2 regions of the Neisseria sp. HMSC15G01 genome follow, and region 1 is predicted to be linked to the other one. Evidence: predicted binding sites of a transcription regulator. Region 1 holds the regulator's gene; the other holds the start of a gene.
The links. Region 1 encodes sigma-54, which starts transcription at its own class of promoters, with help from an activator protein. Its sites were predicted from a motif close to CTGGCACGCTTCATGCTT; they were not measured.
Positions count from the first base shown of each region.

Region 2: the regulator sigma-54 is predicted to act here: its motif matches at 7,442-7,459, upstream of HMPREF3139_RS02675 (pilin).

Region 1 covers NZ_KV792654.1:78,628-88,959, reverse strand. Annotated here, with positions in the region: gene HMPREF3139_RS00675 (KdsC family phosphatase) at 1-431, shown strand, start outside; gene lptC (LPS export ABC transporter periplasmic protein LptC) at 428-1,009, shown strand; gene lptA (lipopolysaccharide transport periplasmic protein LptA) at 990-1,520, shown strand; gene lptB (LPS export ABC transporter ATP-binding protein) at 1,591-2,325, shown strand; gene rpoN (RNA polymerase factor sigma-54) at 2,510-3,865, shown strand; gene raiA (ribosome hibernation-promoting factor, HPF/YfiA family) at 3,915-4,229, shown strand; gene HMPREF3139_RS00645 (AmpG family muropeptide MFS transporter) at 4,303-5,580, opposite strand; gene HMPREF3139_RS11135 (hypothetical protein) at 5,842-6,015, opposite strand; gene ftnA (non-heme ferritin) at 6,926-7,411, shown strand; gene ftnA (non-heme ferritin) at 7,428-7,925, shown strand; gene pgi (glucose-6-phosphate isomerase) at 8,096-9,736, opposite strand; gene HMPREF3139_RS00615 (LacI family DNA-binding transcriptional regulator) at 9,994-10,332, shown strand, end outside.
Region 2 covers NZ_KV792669.1:804-11,135, reverse strand. Annotated here, with positions in the region: gene HMPREF3139_RS02710 (NADH:ubiquinone reductase (Na(+)-transporting) subunit B) at 1-731, opposite strand, end outside; gene HMPREF3139_RS02705 (Na(+)-translocating NADH-quinone reductase subunit A) at 734-2,077, opposite strand; gene HMPREF3139_RS02700 (sodium:proton antiporter) at 2,417-3,835, opposite strand; gene HMPREF3139_RS02695 (YbaN family protein) at 4,278-4,637, opposite strand; gene HMPREF3139_RS02690 (DUF1415 domain-containing protein) at 4,652-5,248, opposite strand; gene HMPREF3139_RS02685 (Lrp/AsnC family transcriptional regulator) at 5,366-5,848, opposite strand; gene HMPREF3139_RS02680 (pilin) at 6,251-6,724, opposite strand; gene HMPREF3139_RS02675 (pilin) at 6,829-7,278, opposite strand; gene glnD ([protein-PII] uridylyltransferase) at 8,071-10,332, opposite strand, start outside.

The sequences.
Region 1 (10,332 bases):
ACGGCGAAGAAATCAAATCGTTCCACACTTTGGACGGACACGGTTTGAAAATGCTTCAGGCCGGCGGCGTGCAAACAGCGATTATTACCGGCCGCGATGCGCCTTCCGTCGGTATCCGCGTGAAGCAGCTCGGTATCAACTATTACTTCAAAGGCATTCACGACAAACGTGCCGCCTATGCCCAATTACGCGAACAGGCCGGTGTGGAGGAGCATGAGTGCGCCTTTGTCGGCGACGATGTTGTCGATTTGCCCGTGATGGTGCGTTGCGGATTGGCGGTCGCCGTCCCTGAAGCGCATTGGTTTACTTTGCAATACGCCCATTATGTAACCCGACGTTCCGGCGGCGCAGGCGCGGTGCGTGAAGTGTGCGATTTGATTATGCAGGCGCAAGGTACGCTTGAACCTGCTTTGAAAGAGTATGTACGATGAAAATCAGATGGCGTTACGGAATCGCTTTTCCGCTGGTGTTGGCCGTTTCACTCGGCGCATTGGCGGCGTGGCTCGGCCGCATCAGCGAAGTGCAGGTCGAAGAAGTCGTCCTCAATCCGAATGAGCCGCAATATTCGATGAAAGGTATCAACGGCAAACGTTTTGACCAAGAAGGCCGTCTGAAAGAAAACCTGAGTGCGGTCGATGCCGTCCAATATCCGAATAGCGCGGATGTGCATTTGGATAAACCACACCTTTCGTTTTACCGCGACGGCAGCCTGTTGTACGAAGTCGGCAGCGACAAGGCAGCATACAATATTCAAAACAAAAAAGTCGTTTTTGAACAGAATGTTGTCTTAAACAAAGCAGCAGATGCCAAGCGTTTGGCCGGCATCGTCAAAACCGAACGTTTGAATGTCGATACCGAGGCGCAATACGCCCATACCGACAGCCCCGTTACTTTCCAATACGGACAGTCCGGCGGTCAGGCAAACGGCATGACTTATGACCACAAAACCGGTTTGCTGAATTTCCCTTCCAAAGTGAAAGCCACAATTTATGATACAAAAAATTTGTAAAACCTTAGCCCTTGTTGCCGTTTTTGCCGCCAGCCCGGCCTTTGCCCTGCAAAGCGACAGCAAGCAGCCGATTCAAATCGAAGCCGACCAAGGCTCGCTTGACCAAAACAACCAAAGCACCACCTTTTCCGGCAACGTCATCATCAAACAAGGCACGCTCAATATCCGTGCCGGCAGCGTAACCGTTTCACGCAACGACAAAAGCGAGCAGTTGATGAAAGCCACCGGCTCTCCCGTCAAATTCAGCCAAGAGTTGGACGGCGGTAAAGGCGTGGTCAACGGCCAAGCCAATACTGTAACGTATTCTTCCGCAGCCAACCTGGTTACCCTGTCCGGAAATGCCAAAGTACAGCGCGGCGGCGATGTAGCCGAAGGTGCGGTCATTACGTACAACACTAAAACCGAGGTTTACACCATTAACGGCAGCGCCAAATCCGGTGTGAAATCCGCCGCCAAATCCGGCCGCGTCAGCGTGGTCATCCAGCCGTCCAGCACGCAGAAAAACAAATAAGAAAACACACAAAAAGGCCGTCTGAAAAAGGTTCAGACGGCCTGAGGTCAATATCGAAAGTCAACAGAATATGAGCGCAAACAACAGCCGTCTTGTGGTTCAAGACCTGCAAAAAAGTTTCAAAAAACGCCAAGTCGTCAAAAGCTTCTCCCTTGAAATCGAAAGTGGCGAAGTCATCGGCCTGCTTGGCCCCAACGGCGCAGGTAAGACCACCAGCTTTTACATGATTGTCGGCCTGATTGCCGCCGATGCAGGCAGCGTGATGCTGGACGGACAAGAGTTGCGCCACCTGCCCATTCACGAACGCGCCCGCCTCGGCGTCGGCTATCTGCCGCAGGAAGCCTCGATTTTCCGCAAAATGACCGTGGAACAAAATATCCGCGCCATTTTGGAAATCAGCATGAAGGACAAAAGCCGCATCGATGCCGAACTGGAAAAACTGTTGGCCGATTTGAACATCGAACGCCTGCGCAACAACCCCGCGCCGTCTTTATCCGGTGGCGAACGCCGCCGTGTCGAAATCGCGCGCGTGTTGGCCATGCAGCCGCGTTTCATTTTGTTGGACGAACCTTTTGCCGGCGTTGACCCGATTGCCGTCATCGATATTCAGAAAATCATCGAGTTCCTCAAATCACGCGGTATTGGCGTATTGATTACCGACCACAACGTGCGCGAAACCCTCAGCATCTGCGACCGTGCCTACATCATCAGCGACGGTACGGTATTGGCTTCAGGCAAGCCGGACGACTTGGTCAACAATGAACAAGTCCGTTCGGTTTACTTGGGTGAAAATTTCAAATATTGAATGCATATTTGACGGCAATCGTAAAACCGGTTTCACACGAGGCTCTCATTTCAATTGAGGGTAACTGTAAATATTGAAATAATTACTAAGAATACAAATATAATACCTATAACCTAGTTTTTCAGACGGCCCTCCGTACAAAGGCCGTCTGAAAAACTATCTATACACTTCGAAAAAAAACGCTATGTCTTCACTCGTCCTTAAACTCAAACAGACCCAGCAGCTCAACCAGCGGCTGCAGCAGTCTTTGCGCATCTTGCAGATGTCGGGTCTTGAGCTTGAGCGCGAAGTGGAAGACTGGTTGTTGGACAATCCTCTGCTTGAGCGTCCGGAAACTGATGAGTTTGCCGATAGCGGGCTCAACCGTGCGGTAACCATGCCGCGCGCAGGTCAGCAGTTGAGTGGCGACGATGCCGAAGATATTTGGAGCAACATCGCCGAAGAAGAGGATTTCAAACACTATCTGCATGCCCAAGTGTGCGAGCATCCGCTCTCGCAAGTGGAAGCGGCCTATGTTCACGTCTTGATTGATTTTTTGGATGAACAAGGCTACCTCACCGACAGTCTCGAAGAAATCATCTACCACACGCCGTTGGATTGGATGCTGGACGAAGAAGCCCTGCAAAATGCGCTGGATGTATTGCAAACCTTTGAGCCGCCCGGCGTAGCGGCGGCCGATTTGACCGAGTCGCTCATGCTGCAATTAATGCGTTTGCCGGCTTCTCCTGCCCGACAAATGGCCGCGCATTTGGTGCAAAGTTCGCTTCAAGAGTTAGGCAAAAACCGCAAACAAAACGTTCTGCGTTTCCGCAAACTCTATCCCGATACCGACAGCGAAACCATAGAAGCCGCGCTCGATATGATTGCCGAGCTCAATCCCTATCCGGCCTACGGTTTCGCCTCTGCCACGCCTACACCTTATATTCAGCCTGACGTTTGGGTCAAAGAGGGCAAGGACGGCTGGGAAGTCATCAGCAACGAGGCGGCTTGGCCGAAGCTGCAGCTCAATCAGGAATATTGCGACCTGATGAAATCGGCGGAAGAGGGCGCGCCGAAGTGGAAGGAAAAAATCAGTGAAGCCAAACAGCGCATTGATTCTTTGGAACTGCGCAAAAGCACAGTCCTCCGCCTTGCCGAGTATATTGTCAAAAATCAGGAAGATTTTTTCATCTTCGGAGAAATCGGCCTGTCGCCCATGCTGATGAAAGATGCCGCCGCCGAATTGGGTTTGGCGGAAAGCACCATTTCGCGCGCTGCCAACCAGAAATATTTGTCTTGCCCGCGCGGCCTGTTTGCGTTACGCTATTTCTTCACACAGGCAGTCAATGCCGATGATGACGGCGAAGGGTTCAGTCAAGGCGCAATCAAAGCTGTCTTGAGCCAGCTGATTGAAAGCGAAGACAGCAGCAAACCTTATTCGGACGAGGCCCTCGTCAAATTATTAAAACAACGCGGCATTGAAATCGCCAGACGTACAGTTGCTAAATATAGAGAATCATTAGACATACCACCGGCACACAAACGAAAATTTACCGAGTAGATATATTCCGATCCGTTTTGACGGACTAATCAACCGAAGGAGCTGTATCATGAATCTGAAAATCACCGGTCTGAATTTTGATGTTACCGAAGCCATCAAAAACTATGTTTCCGACAAGTTGGCACGAATCAATCGCCACGCCGACAACATCATCTCTGTGACCATTACGCTCTCGGTGGAAAAAGTCAATCAAAAAGCCGAAGCCGATGCGCATCTGGCAGGCAAAGATTTGCACGTTGAAGCGATTGAGCAGGATATGTACGCCGCGATTGATGTTTTGATGGACAAGCTCGACCGCGCTGTTTTGAAACATAAAGAAAAAAGCGGCGATGTCCGCAGCACTGTCAAACCTGAAGCAGAATAAAGTTTTTGTATGATAAAGGCCGTCTGAATATTCAGACGGCCTTTTGTTTTGCTAGAAGTTTTAGACTGGCAATCTAGTTACTCACTTTTTGACCATTCCACGGTGCCACTTTAAACAGCAGCAACATGCCCGGTATGCCCAAAGCAAAACACAGCCAGTAGAAATTGAAGTAACCCATCGCTTCAATCAGATAGCCTGCCGTTGCGTTCATAAATGTACGCGGTACGGCAGATAGGCTTGTAAAAAGGGCTAATTGCGTTGCCGTAAATGCCGTATTGGCTTGTTGCGCCATATACGAGACAAACGCTGCTGTGCCTAAGCCGACGCCGATTGCTTCAGCCGCAATTACAACCGCTAAAAAGATTCGTTCCGATGCACCGACATGGTCAAAATGTCCGAAGCTTGCCAGCCATGCAAAGCCTAAAATGGTGACCCACTGTATCAAACCGAATAACCACAGAGCACGATTAACCCCAAGTTTGGTGATCCAAATGCCGCCGATAACGCCAAAAATTACAGCCGGCCATAAACCTGCGTTTTTTCCAATCAGACCAATATCGGTTTTAGAGAAGCCCATATCGAGATAAAACGGTTGAGCCAAAGCAGTTGCCATGCTGTCGCCCAGTTTATACAGCAAGATGAACGCCAAAATAGTCAAAGCCTGCTTCACACTCTGGCGGGTAAAGAAATCGTGAAATGGTTCGATAACGGTTTCTTTTAAGCCTTTGGTTTCAAGAGTTGAGTGATCTGGCTCGCGTGCTATGAACAAGGTCGCAAGTAAACCTGGGATCATAAACAGGGAAGTAATGATGAAGACGGTTGACCAAGGCAATCTGTCGGCCAAAATCAGACTTAATGAGGCCGGAATTAATGAAGAAATACGGTAGGCATTCACATACAGCGAGTTGCCTAATACCAATTCTTCATCTGACAGTACTTCGCGTCGGAATGCATCAATCACAATATCTTGGCTGGCGGAGAAGAATGCTGTAGCACAAGCTAAGCCTAAGATGATGGATAAATGTTCTTGCGGTCGGACAAATGCATAGGAAGCCAAAAGCAATAGGAGTGCTATTTGGGTAATCAGCATCCAACTGCGCCGTAAACCTAAAAATGGCAGGCGTACGGTGTCCAAAAGAGGTGACCAGATGAATTTCCAAGTGTAGGGGAAACCAATCAATGCAAATAGTCCAATGGTTTTCAAATCAATGTGTTCGCTACGCAGCCATGCTGGAATCAGGCTGTATAGAAAATAAAGCGGCAACCCCGAAGTGAAGCCTGTGAAAATGCAGATCAGCATTTTGCGCGAAAAAATCTTGCGCCAAGTGCTGGGTTGGGGTGCGGTTGTCATAGTGGAATCAATAAAAAAGAAAAGGGATATTGTAGCAAAGATGGGGGATATGGCGAATCAACTTCTGCTATCTTTATTGAATAATAAAAGGCCGTCTGAAACTTTGACAAATTAAGTTTCAGACGGCCTTTTGTTGGAACAACTGGTTTGGCGGGCAACGGAGACTTCAGGACGGAAGAAGGGTTGCTTGGGTGTATTCATAAAATTGAAGTTAAGAAAGTTTCAGACGACCCCTAGAGATCGTTTGAACGATGAGAAATATCAGTGGTAATTTGTGCCGTCAGTGTAGCCGTTTCCTGATTTGTCCACAGCAAAAGCAGAAATCGGACCGATCGTTACTGTCCCTTTAGGCTGAGTTTCTTGGTAATACTCATATGCTGCAACACCCATACCAGTTGCAGCACCAACAGCAGCACCAATTGTGCCACCGACCATAATAGCTGGTCCGGCAGGAATACTGCCAAAAGCTATACCGACACCCAGACCAATACCTGCACCAATTGATCCCCCTATTTATGCACCATTTGCTCCTCCTTGAAGGATTCTCTCTCCTAAGCCTCCTCCATAAATTAGTTCCAGATCCTCAATGGATAGTTCAATCATGTTATTTTTCCTTTTCAAAAAAATTAGATGTAGAATATTGAGTCAATACACCCAATATGGAAAAAATAATAAAAGCATGAATATAAATCATAAAATCAACATTATCTCCTTGGTAGCTTTCATAAATAAAAACGATTGGTATTGATATACAAATTAAAATATACAGGTACTTTGAAATTACCAGTAACTTATACACAAATTTTGATTTCATAGCCTAGTCTTTCATTTGAATAAAATCTACCCTAATCAACTTTCCAACCAACTTCCTAACTTCTTCATGCTTTCCCTGATTGAAGTTAACCAGTAGATTTTTCAACAATATGTATATTATGTTAAATAATAAATGGTAATTGTCACATTCAAATATTAAGGATAACCTACTTTGAAACTATATCGCTTTGATGCGTAATTCTATAAAAAACATTGAATTTTCATGTTTTCTATTTATCCAGTATTTTGGAGTTGATAAGTGAGAGCAAAAAACTTTGGAAATCTACGATTCTCCTTCCAACACCTCATCATTTCTCTAGAGAATTTAGGCAAAGGAGATATTGATAACTCATTTCATTAAATTGAACCAAATGAGAATGATTTATTTTTAAAATCCTTTTAAATTAATGGGTTACATAAAAATTGATAAAATAAAATTGACTATTCTCAATAAAATGAGTAAAATTCATCCGCAAATACAAATTTTTTATTGTGATACATCTATTAACCGCATTGAGAAAAGGAGTTAGTTATGCTAAGTAAGTCAATTACAGCAAAATTAAACGAACAAATTAATCTCGAGTTGTATTCATCAAATGTCTATTTGCAAATGAGTGCATGGTGCCATAAACATGGTTATGAAGGCGCTGCAGCATTTTTACTTCGTCATGCCGATGAAGAATTGGAACATATGCAAAAGTTGTTTACTTATGTGAGCGAAACCAGTGGAATGCCTTTGTTAGGTAAAATTGACGCCCCTAAACACGATTACGCTTCATTAAAAGAAGTTTTTGAAACAACACTTGAACACGAAAAACTAGTGACATCTAAAATTAATGAGTTAGTTGAGAGTACTTTTGCAGAAAAGGATTACTCTACTTTTAACTTCTTACAATGGTATGTAGCTGAACAGCATGAAGAAGAAAAATTATTTAACAGTATTGTTGATAAATTCAAACTTCTTGGTGAAAGTGGTACAGCGCTCTACTACATTGATCGTGAATTAAAAACTTTATAAGAATAGGAGAAATAAAATGTTATCAAATAGCGTGATTAAACTATTAAATGATCAAATGAATTTAGAGTTTTATTCTTCTAACTTATATTTACAAATGAGCGCCTGGTGCGAACAACAAGGTTTCGAAGGAGCTGCAAAATTTTTATCAGAGCATGCGGCTGAGGAAATGCAGCATATGCGTAAACTCTTCACTTATTTAAATGAGACCGGCGCATTGGCTATCATCACACAAATTGATGAACCACCTCATCAATTTTCATCATTGAAACAAGTACTTGAATTAACTTATGAACATGAAAAGTTAATTACCTCTAAAATCAATGAATTAGTTGGTAGAACTTTTGAAGAGAAAGACTACTCTGCCTTTAACTTCTTACAATGGTATGTGGCTGAACAACATGAAGAAGAAAAATTATTCAGTGGAATTTTGGATAAATTAAATCTTCTTGGTGAAGATGGTAAAGGTTTGTTCTTAGTTGATAAAGATTTAGGCGCATTAACAACAAACAACTAATCAAGTCTGATGAAAAAGGCTAAGTCATTATCGATTTAGCCTTTTTTTATATCAAAATCTAGCTACTTTTGTCTAAAAGTGCGGTGCTTTAACGGTTCATTCTTACCGCCGATTAGGTTTTGAAATGTCCGTAAGACAGGCAGAGTGTTTGTCTTACGGATATTTTATTTTCAGACGGCCTTCGATGCTGCGTTGCAGTTGCGGTAGAAGGCAATCAGACCGTTGGTAGAGCTGTCGTGTGCCGGCGTACCGCGTTCGAGTTCGGGTTCGATGGTTTTGGCCAGTTCTTTACCGTATTCCACGCCCCATTGGTCGAAGGGGTTGATACGCCAAATTACGCCTTGAACGAAGGTGCGGTGTTCGTAAGCCGCCATCAGCATGCCGAGGTTGAAAGGTGTCAGGCTGTCGATGAGCAGGCTGTTGCTCGGGCGGTTGCCGGGAAACTCTTTCTGCGGCGCAAGTCGGTCGCGTTCGTCTTGGGGTAGGGCGGCCAATTCGATTTGCACTTCGTCTAGGGTTTTGCCTTTCATCAGCGCTTCGGCTTGGGCGAAGGCATTGGCAACGGTAAAGCGGTGTTGGCGGTGGTTGCCGTAGATTGTGGTCATGGGGACGATGAAATCGACGGGAATCAGACGCGTGCCTTGGTGCAGAAGCTGGAAGTAGGCGTGTTGGCAGTTGACGCCTTCGTCGCCGAAGACAATGCCGCCGGTGGTGCAGGAAACGGGTTGGCCGTCTGAAGTACGCTGTTTGCCGAGGCTTTCCATATCGAGCTGGTTGAGCCACGGGGTGAAGAGGCGCATGTTGTGGCTGTATGGGACAACGGTTTGGCCGTCTGAATGTTGGAAGTTGTTGTACCAAACGTTGATGAGCGCCATCAGGACGGGAATGTTGCGGCGGAACGGGGTCTCGAAGAAATGGGTGTCCATCGCGTGTGCGCCGGCCAGCATTTTGCGGAACGCTTTTTCGCCGACGGCAACCATCAGCGGCAGGCCGATGGGCGACCAGACGGAATAGCGGCCGCCGACCCAGTCGGACATGGCGAAGACTTTGTCGGGGGAGATACCGAAGTTTTGGGCTGCGGCCACATCGGCGGAAATGGCGCAGAAGTGTCGGTAGATGCCGGAATCGGGCAAACCTGCATCGCGGTACCAAGTACGCGCGGCGTAGGCATTGAGCAGGGTCTCTGGTGTGCGGAACGATTTGCTGGCAATGCTGAATACGGTGGTCTCGGGGTTGAGGCCGAGAAGGGTTTGGGTCAAGTCGGCATCATCGGAGTTGCTGACAAAGTGGACGCGGATGTTTTGCCAATAAGGCTGCAGCGCCTGTGTGGCCATGCGCGGGCCTAAATCGGAGCCGCCGATGCCGATGTGAACCAAGTCGGTAATGGGTTTGCCGGTAATGCCTGCGTGGGTGCCGTCTAGGAGTTGGCGTGCGAATTCGAGGGTACGGTTGAGTTCGTGATGAACTTTGGACACGATGTTTTCGCCGTCGACGTAAATGGGTTGGGCATTGGCCGGCAGGCGCAGGGCGGTGTGGAGGACGGCGCGGTGTTCGCTGGTGTTGATTTTTTCGCCGTTGAGCATGGCCTGCATATATTGTGGCAAATCGGCTGCTTCGGCCAGTCGGCACAATAAATCAAGGGTATTTTCATCCAGACGGTTTTTGCTGTAATCAAATAACAAACCGTGCAGAATTTCGTGCATATTGTTGAAACGTTCGGCATCTGCAGCGAAACGTTCGCGCAGGGTAACGTGTTGCGTATCGGCATGATGGGCTTCCAAGGCCTGCCATGCGTCTGAGTATGCGGTCATCTCGTTTCCTTAGTATGTAACGGTAAAATAAGCAGGATAGATAGGTATTTCCTGCTTTTTTGTAGTGGCTTGTAGTTTAACAAATTTGAACAGGTTTTGGGAGGTGGCGGGGGTGGTTTTATTTAAGAAATGTATGCAAAATGAAAAAGAAATGATTGATTATCATCAAGTTTCTGTAAAAAAAGGGGTATGACACCGATGTCTGCTGTGTTATCCTATGTAACATTATTGAAATCCTGTCGGGGCGAGTTCGTAAGATGGCTACAATTTATGATGTCGCTGCTTATGCCGGAGTGTCTCCCAAGACGGTCAGCCGGGTGATTAACGGCGATGCGCCGGTCAGCGATAAAACCCGTTCCAAAGTAGAAACAGCGATTGCCGCTTTGGGCTATATCCCGTCTTCTGCGGCGCGGATTATGCGGTCCCACCGTTCCGGCTTGGTCGGCCTGATTACCGGCGCCATTTCGCGGACGGGCGAGAATACGGGCGGACACGGCATTCCAGATATGTTCTTGATTAAGGGCATTCAGCAGCGGATTCGCGCACAAGGCAAGATTTTGATGATTGCCGACATCGACAACAAGCCGAGTCAGCCC
Region 2 (10,332 bases), on a different contig from region 1:
CCGTCTGCACCGTGTGCCGCCCATTGCGCCAAAGCAGTGGCACCGGAATAGCCATCAACCGCAGTCCAAATGGTATCGCCGGTAATGTTGGCAGGGTAGGCGAAGAACAGGAACGCACGGCCTGCAAGAGCAGGGTTCATGAAGTTTTTACCTGTACCGCCGAATACTTCTTTCGCAACCACAACGCCGAAAGAAATACCCAAAGCCGCTTGCCACAAAGGCAGGGTAGGGGGAACAATCAAAGCAAACAGAATCGAAGTCACGAAGAAACCTTCGTTGATTTCGTGTTTGCGTACGGATGCGAACAAAACTTCCCAGAAGCCGCCCACAACAAATACAGTCGCGTAAATCGGCAGGAAGAAAATCGCGCCGAACAGCATTTTGCCCAACACGCCCGCCTCAGACGACATATTGATGCCCAAAGCGTTGGCAAGGGCGTAATGCCAGTCGTTGGCGATATTTTGTTGCAGCAAATCAGGCGTTAACGCACCGAATGCCTGTGCGCCGACGTTGTACATACCGTAGAACATGGCAGGGAACAAAGCCAGCCACACCAAGATCATCATGCGCTTGGAGTCGAGCGCATCGCGGACGTGGGCCGCTTTGCGCGTTACCGCGCCGGATGTATAGAAAATCGTCGCCGCAGCTTCGTAGAGGGCATACCATTTTTCATGTTTGCCTCCCGGCAGGAAGTGCGGTTCGATTTTTTCAAGAAAATGTTTCAAGCCCATAATCAGCCTTCCTTCTCAATGGTTTCCAGCACCTTGCGCAACAGCGGGCCGTATTCGTATTTGCCCGGGCAGACGAAGCTGCACAAAGCGAGGTCTTCTTCGTCCAATTCCAAGCAACCCAATGCCTGAGCGCTGTCGGTATCGCCGACGATTAAATCGCGCAAGAGCAGGGTAGGCAGGATGTCCAACGGCATCACGCGCTCGTAAGTGCCGATCGGTACCATGGCGCGGTCGCCGCCGTTGACGGCTGTGTTGAACTTGAAGAGTTTGTTTTTCAGGAAATGGCCGAGGGTTGTGCGCGTGATGGAGTATTTGTCCGGTTGTGGCGCAACCCAGCCGAACAGCTCTTTGCTGCGGCCTTCTTCGATAACGGAAATCTGATTGTGGTAGCGGCCGAGGTAATCGTGCGCGCCTTGTGCAATCGCGCCGTTCAATACTGAGCCGGAAATCACGCGGTTGTCTGCATCAACCAATTCGCCCGCAGTAATTTGCGATACTTTCGCACCCAAAACGGTACGCAAGAGGCGCGGTTTGTTGACTTGAGAGCCGCCCAGGGCAACAACGCGTTCGGTGTTCAGACGGCCTGTTGCAAACAAACGGCCAATGGCAATTACATCTTGATAATTGATGGTCCAAACGGTTTTGTTCGCACCGACTGGTTCGATGAAATGAATGTGCGTGCCACTCAAACCAGCAGGATGCGGGCCGCCAAATTCATGTGTTTCGATGTTGGCAGCGTTTTCAGACGGCACATCTGCGCCTGCTGCTTTACACACATGGATTTTACGCTCGGTCAGGCAGCTCAATACCAACAGGCCGCGTTTGAAGTCCTCGGAGGCTTCTTTGATGATGACTGTAGGATCGGCAGCCAGCGGATTGGTGTCCATCGCATTGACGAAGATGGCGAACGGCTCGGCATCGACGGCAGGGATTTTGCTGAACGGACGGGTACGCAGCGCAGTCCACAAACCGGATTGAATCAGGTTGCGGCGCACTTCTTCGCTGCTCAATTTTGCCAGCGCTTCAGGTGCGTAGCGTTCGAACTCGATTTCGTCGTTGCCTTCAACGGCAATCACGACTGACTGAAGTACGCGCTTTTCGCCACGGTGAATCGCGGCGATTTTGCCTGAAGCCGGAGCGGTAAATACTACGCCCGGATTCTTTTTGTCTTCAAACAGCACTTGGCCTTTTTTGACGGCTTCGCCTTCCTTGATTTTCATCGAGGGGCGCATGCCGACATATTCTTCGCCAAGCAACGCGACTTCGGTAATGGCCGGGCCGTCATAAATGACTTGCTCCGGTCTGCCTGCGATAGGCAGGTCTAAGCCTTTTTTTATCTTAATCATAAGGATGCGTTACTTTTTGGTGGGTTGAGATTCGGATGTCGGATTGTTTTTTCAGACGGCATGTAATGCTTTGAAACAAAGGGTGGGCCGTCTAAAAAAAAGCAGAGGTTTGCTATAAAAACAATGAATAAACGCAAACAACAAAGCTTTAGATTTTATCAGGTATAGGCTGCTTTATGTCAGTTTTACGCTTATTTTTACGGGAAAATTGGGAAAAAAGGAGGAATGTGTAATCGAGTGTTAAGGGAAATAATTTTTAACTGATTGATATTTAAACGCTATATTTGATGATATAGCTGAAAATAAAAGGCCGTCTGAATTTCAGACGGCCTCTAAGTTTTAAAAGAGCTGCCAAACGAAGAAAATCATCGTATGCAGGGCAAACAGCGGTACCAATACAATTACCGACCATGCCATGTAGCCGAAGAAGGAAGGCATCGGTACGCCGCGTTGTTCGGCAATGGCTTTGACCATGAAGTTCGGCGCATTACCGATATAAGTGAGCGCGCCCATAAATACGGAACCCATGGATACTGCCAGCAGCGAATGGAACAGATGGCCTGTCATCAAAGCTTGGGCATCGCCACCGGCCATATTGAAGAACACCAAATAAGTCGGCGCGTTATCCAAGAATGCCGACAACAAACCGCTCATCCAGAAATACATCACATTAATCGGATTGCCTGCCGCGTCGTGAACCAAAGAAACAACAGAAGCCAATGCGCCTGTTTCACCAGCTTTCAAAATCGCCAAGACGGGGGAAATGGTAATGAAAATACCCAAAAACAGTTTGCCCACTTCGGCAATCGGCTCGAAGTTGAACTCATTGCCTGCGCGTACCTGTTTGGGCGTAATAATCCAAGATACGGCGGTCAAAGCCAGCAAAATGCCATCGCGCATCAGGTTTTGCAAGGCGTAATGGCTGCCCAAGATTTCAAAGCCCGGATGATTTGGTTTCCACAAGCCGGACAATAAAACCGCGCCGACTACACCGGCCAGCAACAGGAAATTCCATTTGCCGTAAATTTTGACTTTTTCTTCTTTATCGGAAGGAGCAGGAGCAAGGTGTTCGCTTTGTTCACGGTTGAAGTGTCGGCTGTCGATGATGTAGAAAACGGCCAGTAAAACCACAGAACTGATCAATACAGGCATCAGCATGTGTTTGACCGTCCACATGAAATCTACGCCTTTCAGGAATCCTAAGAACAGCGGAGGATCGCCTAAAGGAGTCAGACCACCGCCGATATTTGCCACCAAGAAAATGAAGAAAATCACAATGTGAACGCGGTAGTGGCGTTTATGGTTGGCTTTCAAAAGCGGACGAATCATCAGCATCGCCGCGCCTGTTGTCCCCATGATGGAAGACAAAGCCGTACCGACTGCCAACAGGATTGTGTTCAATTTAGGCGAACCATGCAAATCGCCGCTGACAAAAATACCGCCTGAAATGGTATAGAGCGCCAAAAGCAGCAGGATAAAGGGGATATATTCTTCAACCAATGCATGGGCAACGGTATGTACGCCGGCTCCGAAACCAAAGGTTACGATGAATGGAGTTAAAAACAGCAGCGTCCAAAACGCCGTAATTTTGCCGAAGTGGTGGTGCCAAGTATGGGAGAAAAACAGAGGTCCGAGTGCAATAGACAAGAGAATCAGTGCAAACGGCAGACCCCAAAGCAGGCTTGCGGATGAGCCGTCAAAATCGGATGCCGCAGCAGGAAAGGCGGCAAGAAGCAGTAAAAATGAGAGATAGCGCATAGTATTTCCTTTTTATTCTGTTGCGCCGTGAGGAACTTCGTTGAGAAAGCACGGCGGTGAAATATTCAGGCCGTCTGAAAATATCCAGACGAACTGCGCGGTGGTGTCAGGGGAAAGTATAACGCAAAGCAAGTGTTAAGGGACGGTTTAGAGTGTTGGAATCAAAAGAAATGTTGATACAAATAAAGAAATAAAAGGGAGGGAAGTAGTCGAAAGTAGTAAAAAAATGTTTTTGAAACAGGAGTTTGAAATATTGAAAATAATGCTATCGAAAAAATACTTTGAATTAATTTTAGCTAAAATTTACATTTGATTGAATAAATGGAGGCCGTCTGAAAAATGAGGATGAAATAGGGTGTTTTAGTCCTTACTGATTGTTTTAATGGATAAATTAGGTGTGAAAATAAAAAACAGGTAAGCGAAAATGCCCACCTGTTTTATTTTATGCCTCCGGCCGTAACCACATCCACACTGCCACGCAGCTACAGAAGACTGATGAAACGGCACCCATCCACCAGCGTTCTGGAAATTGCCAAAACATAAACAGGCAAGAAAGGGCCATCATGCCGATAGCGAAGAATTTTGCCTTGCGTGGCACGGCGCCGTTATTTTCCCAGTTTTGTATGATCGGGCCGAAATGGCGGTGATGATACAGCCAATTGTGAAAGCGCGGCGAAGCTTTTGCCCAGAAGGCGGCGGTCAATAAAATGAAAGGCGTAGTCGGCAGTAATGGCAGGAAAATGCCAATAATGCCCAAGACGAGCGACAATGCGCCGCAAAAAATCAATAAATAGCGAACCATATTCCCGTCACCAATTATTTGTTTTCAGACGGCTTGTGATGTGGAAATGGACAACGCGGAATGTCTAATTTATCCCAGCCCTCATGCCCCATTTTTTCCAGCAGCGCGATATTGCGGTCAAAAATTGCCGAGGCATCGGGAAATGCTTCAGCCGCTTTGGCAATACTGTCTTCACGAATCAAGTGCAAAGTCGGGTAGGGTGAGCGATTGGTGTAGTTGCTGATGTTGTCGGCTTCAGTGCCTTCAAATTGGAAGTCAGGATGGAACGGCGCAATTTGGACAATGCCTTCCAATTCGTTTTCTACAACGGCATCATCGGCGATTTCCAACATTTGGTTGAAGGTTTCAAAATCAGGGAACAGCGTTGGATGAACCAGTAAAGTGGTTTCCAATTCCGAAGCGGGCGTATTGCCCAGAAGCTGCAATTCACGATCCAAGTCTTCAAGGAAACCATCCAAATGACGGGCTTCGCTGACAACGATGCGAACCAGGTTTTTAACGTGCGGCGCTTTGGCAAACGGGCAGAGATTCAGCCCGATAACGGCTTTTTCCAGCCATTGTTTGGTATGTTCTGAAACAGTATTGCTATCGAGATGGGTGGTGTCAGTCATAGTAAAAGCTTATGTGAATTATTCTTAAAAAGTATACAAGTGTATGGACATGAAAGCAAACCATTGGAATTTAAAAGGCCGTCTGAAAAACAGACGGCCTTTATCGGTTTCAAATCATCAATCCTGAACCAAATGAACCAAAGGCAGAGCAGTCGTGTTTTTAATTTCTTTCAACACAAAACTTGATTGCGCATCTTGCACGCCGTGGTGCGAAAGCAGCGTGTCCAAAACAAAATGGGAAAACGCGTTCATATCGGTAAAAAAGGCATGGAGCAGATAATCGGTTTCGCCCGTTAAAGCAAAGCAGCTCAATACTTCCGGCCAAGCGCGGACAGATTCGGAAAAATCCTCGCGCGCATCTTTTGCCTTGCTAATCGATACACGGATAAAAGCCTGCAAACCCAAGCCCAAAGAGACAGGGGAAAGCTGGGCGGCATATTTTTGAATGATGCCAGCATCTTCAAGCTGTTTGAGACGGCGCAGGCAGGGAGAAGGGGAGAGCGCCACCTTTTCAGAAAGCTCAACATTGCTCAACCGCCCATTTTCCTGCAAAACCTGCAGAATTTTTAAATCCGTTTTGTCCAAGTTTAGATGAGGCATGATGGTTCTCCCAGTGTCGATAATATATGTTTTGAAAATGAAAAATGCTTAAAAATAAAGACTTGCATGGTTAAATTATATATTGAGTTCAGATGTGCGACAAATTGTCTTATCAGGGGTGTTGCGAATTTGTTTTATGTAGTGGTGAAAAGATGAAGGCCGTCTGAAACTAATCAAGACCAAAGTTTTATGTCATATTAGGATTGGATATAAAGAGGCCGTCTGAAAATGATTTCAGACGGCATTTATTTTCGTAATGTGATCATTCAGGCTCTTAAGGACCTTGTTTTGGAGAGTTTTGTTCTTTTGGTTTGTTCGCTTTCCGCGTTTGTATTTGGCTTTGTTTGGGGTGTTTTCTTTGCAATGTATTTGTGTGTTTTTCTTAGGGTATATGCTTGCTTCTTATCCGTGTGAGTTGTCACGGCACATGGCGGGAACCATTATCGGATCCAGCGTTCCGCCGCATTGCCAGTTGAGCAACCAAGTCGAATCGTTATGATTTCGATAAGGGGTCAGGGTCAGGACTTTGCCTTTGTTTTGCCCTTTATCGAAAGGAATGCTGATTTTGCCTGTATCTGCTTCTACAGTTACGCCACCGTTTTGGATGTATGTGCCGCCGATGCGTTGAGCGGTAACGCCGATTGAGCCTTGTTTACTGACATCCTCTGCATTGGGCAGGCGATTATTTACCGCTGAGGCAATGCTGATTTCGGTTTTCAGGTCGTCGGCAAGGTATAGTGCTTCGGAGGCTTGCGCCCTACCGATATAGTTTTGATAAGTGGGTATGGCGACAACAACCAGAATACCGAGGATGGCGATAACTATCATCAGCTCAATTAGGGTAAAACCTTTTTGGGCTTGAAATGGGGTATTCATTTGAGCGTATCGTTTTTAAGTTTTTTTTATTTTTATAAAGCAAATCCCATAATCACATTATGGGATTTGCTCTTTAAGCTTTTAAATTTGTTGGTAACAAATTATTAACGGCAAGAAGAAGGCAAGAATTTGCTATCAACAGTACCTTTCTTACAGGTCCAAGTGAAAGAACCTTTAGAAGAGGTAGCATTACCAGTTACATCAGGTGATAACATAACTGTTTTACCTTTAATATCATTATTGACATCAGTATTTTTCATTGTTGCAGTCAGAACACCATTTGTGCCTACAGCAACTTGAGCAACGTATTTACCTTTAATATCGGTAGGTGCTGCGATACCAGCCTCTGTATTATTTTTAGGCCATTTACCTTTATCTGCATAGTATTCAACAACAGCAGACTTTTGACCTTCCATCAAAGAGATGGCTTCAGAAACTTGAGCACGTGCAGTGTAGTCTTGGTATGCAGGCAGGGCGATAACTGCCAAGATGCCGATAATCGCGATGACGATCATCAATTCGATCAGGGTAAAACCTTTTTGGATTGCTTTCATTGTTTAAAACTCCAGTTTGAAAGTGTGAATAATTGTGTTTAAGTAAAAAGTCCGTAATGTGCTTGGCACTATGTATTATGAGTAAACCATAAGTAAGAAGGAATATACAGCTTCCGTCGGGCTTGCTGCTTTGAGGCTTGGGCCTTATCGGACGTGTTGTTTCAAGCAGTCGGTGTGCCAAGTGCGCAAAATTGATTAAAAAATTTATTTTTTATTTTTTATTTATTGTTTTTATTGGGATTATTTTTAAAATTTTAAATTTTGTGATGTTTTGTTTGAAAGTTTCAGGATTTTAGAGAAATTAGGGGGTTGACGTTTTTTGTCAGTTTTGTGTTTTTTGTGACAGGGAGTGTGTGCGAGTTTGGTCATGTGACGTTTTTTGTCAGAAATTAATCTTGTTTCAATAATATGTTAATTGATTTGGATGGGTGGTGATTTTATGGATTAATCGGTGAGTTTAATATTTTTTGATTTTATTTTTTTGTTTTTTATGAGTTTTATTTTTTATGCGTATTTTGTTTGAATACGGATAAGGAAAAAATTTGGAAGGAAGGATTTTTGAAGGGGATTTGGCATAATAGGTGAATGAAAATTTGTTACTGAAATTATATCCATATGGGTTATGATTTTAGAATGTAGTTTTATGTCAGAAGGAAGTTTTGGTTTCGAATTTTAAGGCTTTGGATTTCTTGAGTGTTTGAGAAGGGTATATTCAGGATGTTTATATTTTTGGGTGCGATTAGGGTGAGCAAAAAATGCTCACCCTATGTTTTTAAGATGTTCAGACGGCCTTTATGGGGTTAAGACTTCGACCAATGCCTGCTTTAGGGTGTTTTGGATTTGCGGGTCTTGCAGGGATGGGCTGTAGGTAATGAAGCTGTCCTCAATGCGCTGATCCAAGGTGGTAATTTTGGCGTAGCGCAGGCTGATGTTGTGGGCGAAGAAGGTCTCGGCGATGTCGGCGAGGAGGTGGGGGCGGTTGACGGCGGTGATGTCTATGGTGTGCCAGCCGGGATAATCTTCTTCGGGGGTGATGATTACGGTAGGCGGAATGGGGATGTGGCGGATGCGGCGGCTGATGTGCGGGCGGCCGCTTTGTTTTTGGACGGTGGTATTGCCGTGGATGAAGCTGTTGAGTTCGGCTTCAAGTGCGCTTTGGCGGTCGGGATATTCTTCGGGCGGGAGATTGTCGGGGAGTTGCAGGATAAAGGTGTCAAGGATGTAGTCGTGCTCGGTGATGAAGGCGCGGGCGGCTTGGATGTCGAAGCGGTGGCTGCTGAAAATGCGGCAGAGGCGTGCGAAGAGGCGGTCGCCATTGGGCATGAACACCATGACTTGAAGGCTGTTGCTTTGGGGAAGGATGCGGCTGCGGACGGCCGGACTTTGGGTGTCGTAGGCGAGGTTTGCGGTGTGCCAGAGGATTTCCCGCGTTTGATGGCGGACGTAGTATGCGCTGCCGAGGATGCGGCGGAGTTTTTGTTGGTTTTTGAGGGGAACGGCCGCGCGCGTGAGCTGATCGGTCGAGGCTTGTTCGCGTCGGTTGGGGAGGCGTTCGGGATCGTGGTGTTTGCTGTTTAAAACGGCGGCGGTGCTGTGGTAGAGGGTTTGGAGCAGACTGGCGCGCCATGTGTTCCAAAGTTTGGGGTTGGTGCCGCGGATGTCGGCAATGGTAAGCAGATAGAGTGCGTCGAGGTATTCGCGTGTGGGAATACGGCGGCAAAAGGCTTGGAGGACATGGGGATCTTGGATGTCTTCTTTTTGGGCAACGGTGGACATGAGCAGGTGGTTTTCAACCAGCCATGCGAGGAGATGGCTTTCTTCTTCGGTGTAGTAGTGGTTGGCGGCGAATTGTTGGGCGTCTTTGATGCCTTCTTTTGCGTGATCGCCGCCACGGCCTTTGGCGATGTCGTGCAGTAGGGCGGCGGTGTAGAGGACGTGTGGTCGTGGGTAGGCCTGCATGATGGCGCTGGCTTCGGGCATTTCGTGGCTGTGGGTTTCGATGGCGAGACGGCGCATATTGCGGACGACGGTCAGGATGTGGTCGTCTACGGGGTAAATATGGAATAGGTCGTGTTGGAGCAGGCCGGTGATTTTTTCCCATGCGGGGAGATAGCGGCCCAATACGCCGTAGAGGTTGAGAAAACGGAGGGTTTGGGTAAGGCCGGTGCCGTGTTTGAAGAATTGGATGAAGCGGCGGCGGTTTTCTGGATTTTGGGTGAAACGGGCGTTGATTTTCCGTGTGGCCGCCCACCATGCGCGCAGGGTTTGCGGCTCGATGGTGGTGATGTTTTGCTCCTGCATGGTTTGGATGATGGTAAAGATGTGTTCGGGGTTTTGCTCGAACAGAGCAAGGTCGTTGGCGGCGATTTGGTGGCCGATGCGTTTGTAGTGGTTGTCGATGGGGTGGATATGTTGGGGACGGCCGGGGGTTTGATGGTTTTTGAGAACCGGAATGAGGATGCCGTTGAGTTGTTTGATGGCTTTGGTGGCGCGGTAGAAGGTGTGCATCAGGGCTTCGCTTCGGCCGCGGATGTCGGGTTGGGTATAGCCTAAGCTTTCGGCGACTTGGGACTGGTAGTCGAAAAGCAGTCTGTCTTCGGGACGGTCAGCGGTAAGGTGGAGGTGAATGCGGATGTTGGCGAGACGGCGGTAGCCATGGGCCAGCATGCCGGCTTCGGCGCGGGTGAGGAAGCCGGCGGTAACGAGGGCGGTGGGGTTGCTGTCTATGCCTTGTGCTTTGGCTGTCCAAATCAGGGTGTGGATGTCGCGCAGGCCTCCGGGGCAGGTTTTGATGTTGGGTTCGAGTTGTGCGCCTGTGCCTTGGGATTTGGTGTGGCGTTGCTCCATTTCGAGGAGTTTGGCTTCGATAAAGGCGGCTGTGTCGCGGCGTGTGTTGAGTTTGTTTAGAAGTTGTGCGGTAAGGTCGGCATTGCCTTGTAGGTGGCGTGCTTCAAGAAAGGCGGTTTCGCCGGTAATGTCGTTTTGGGTGCTTTGGAGGATTTCTTCTATGCTGCCGCTTTTGATGGCCGGATTGAGGCGTGCGTCCCAAAGGGT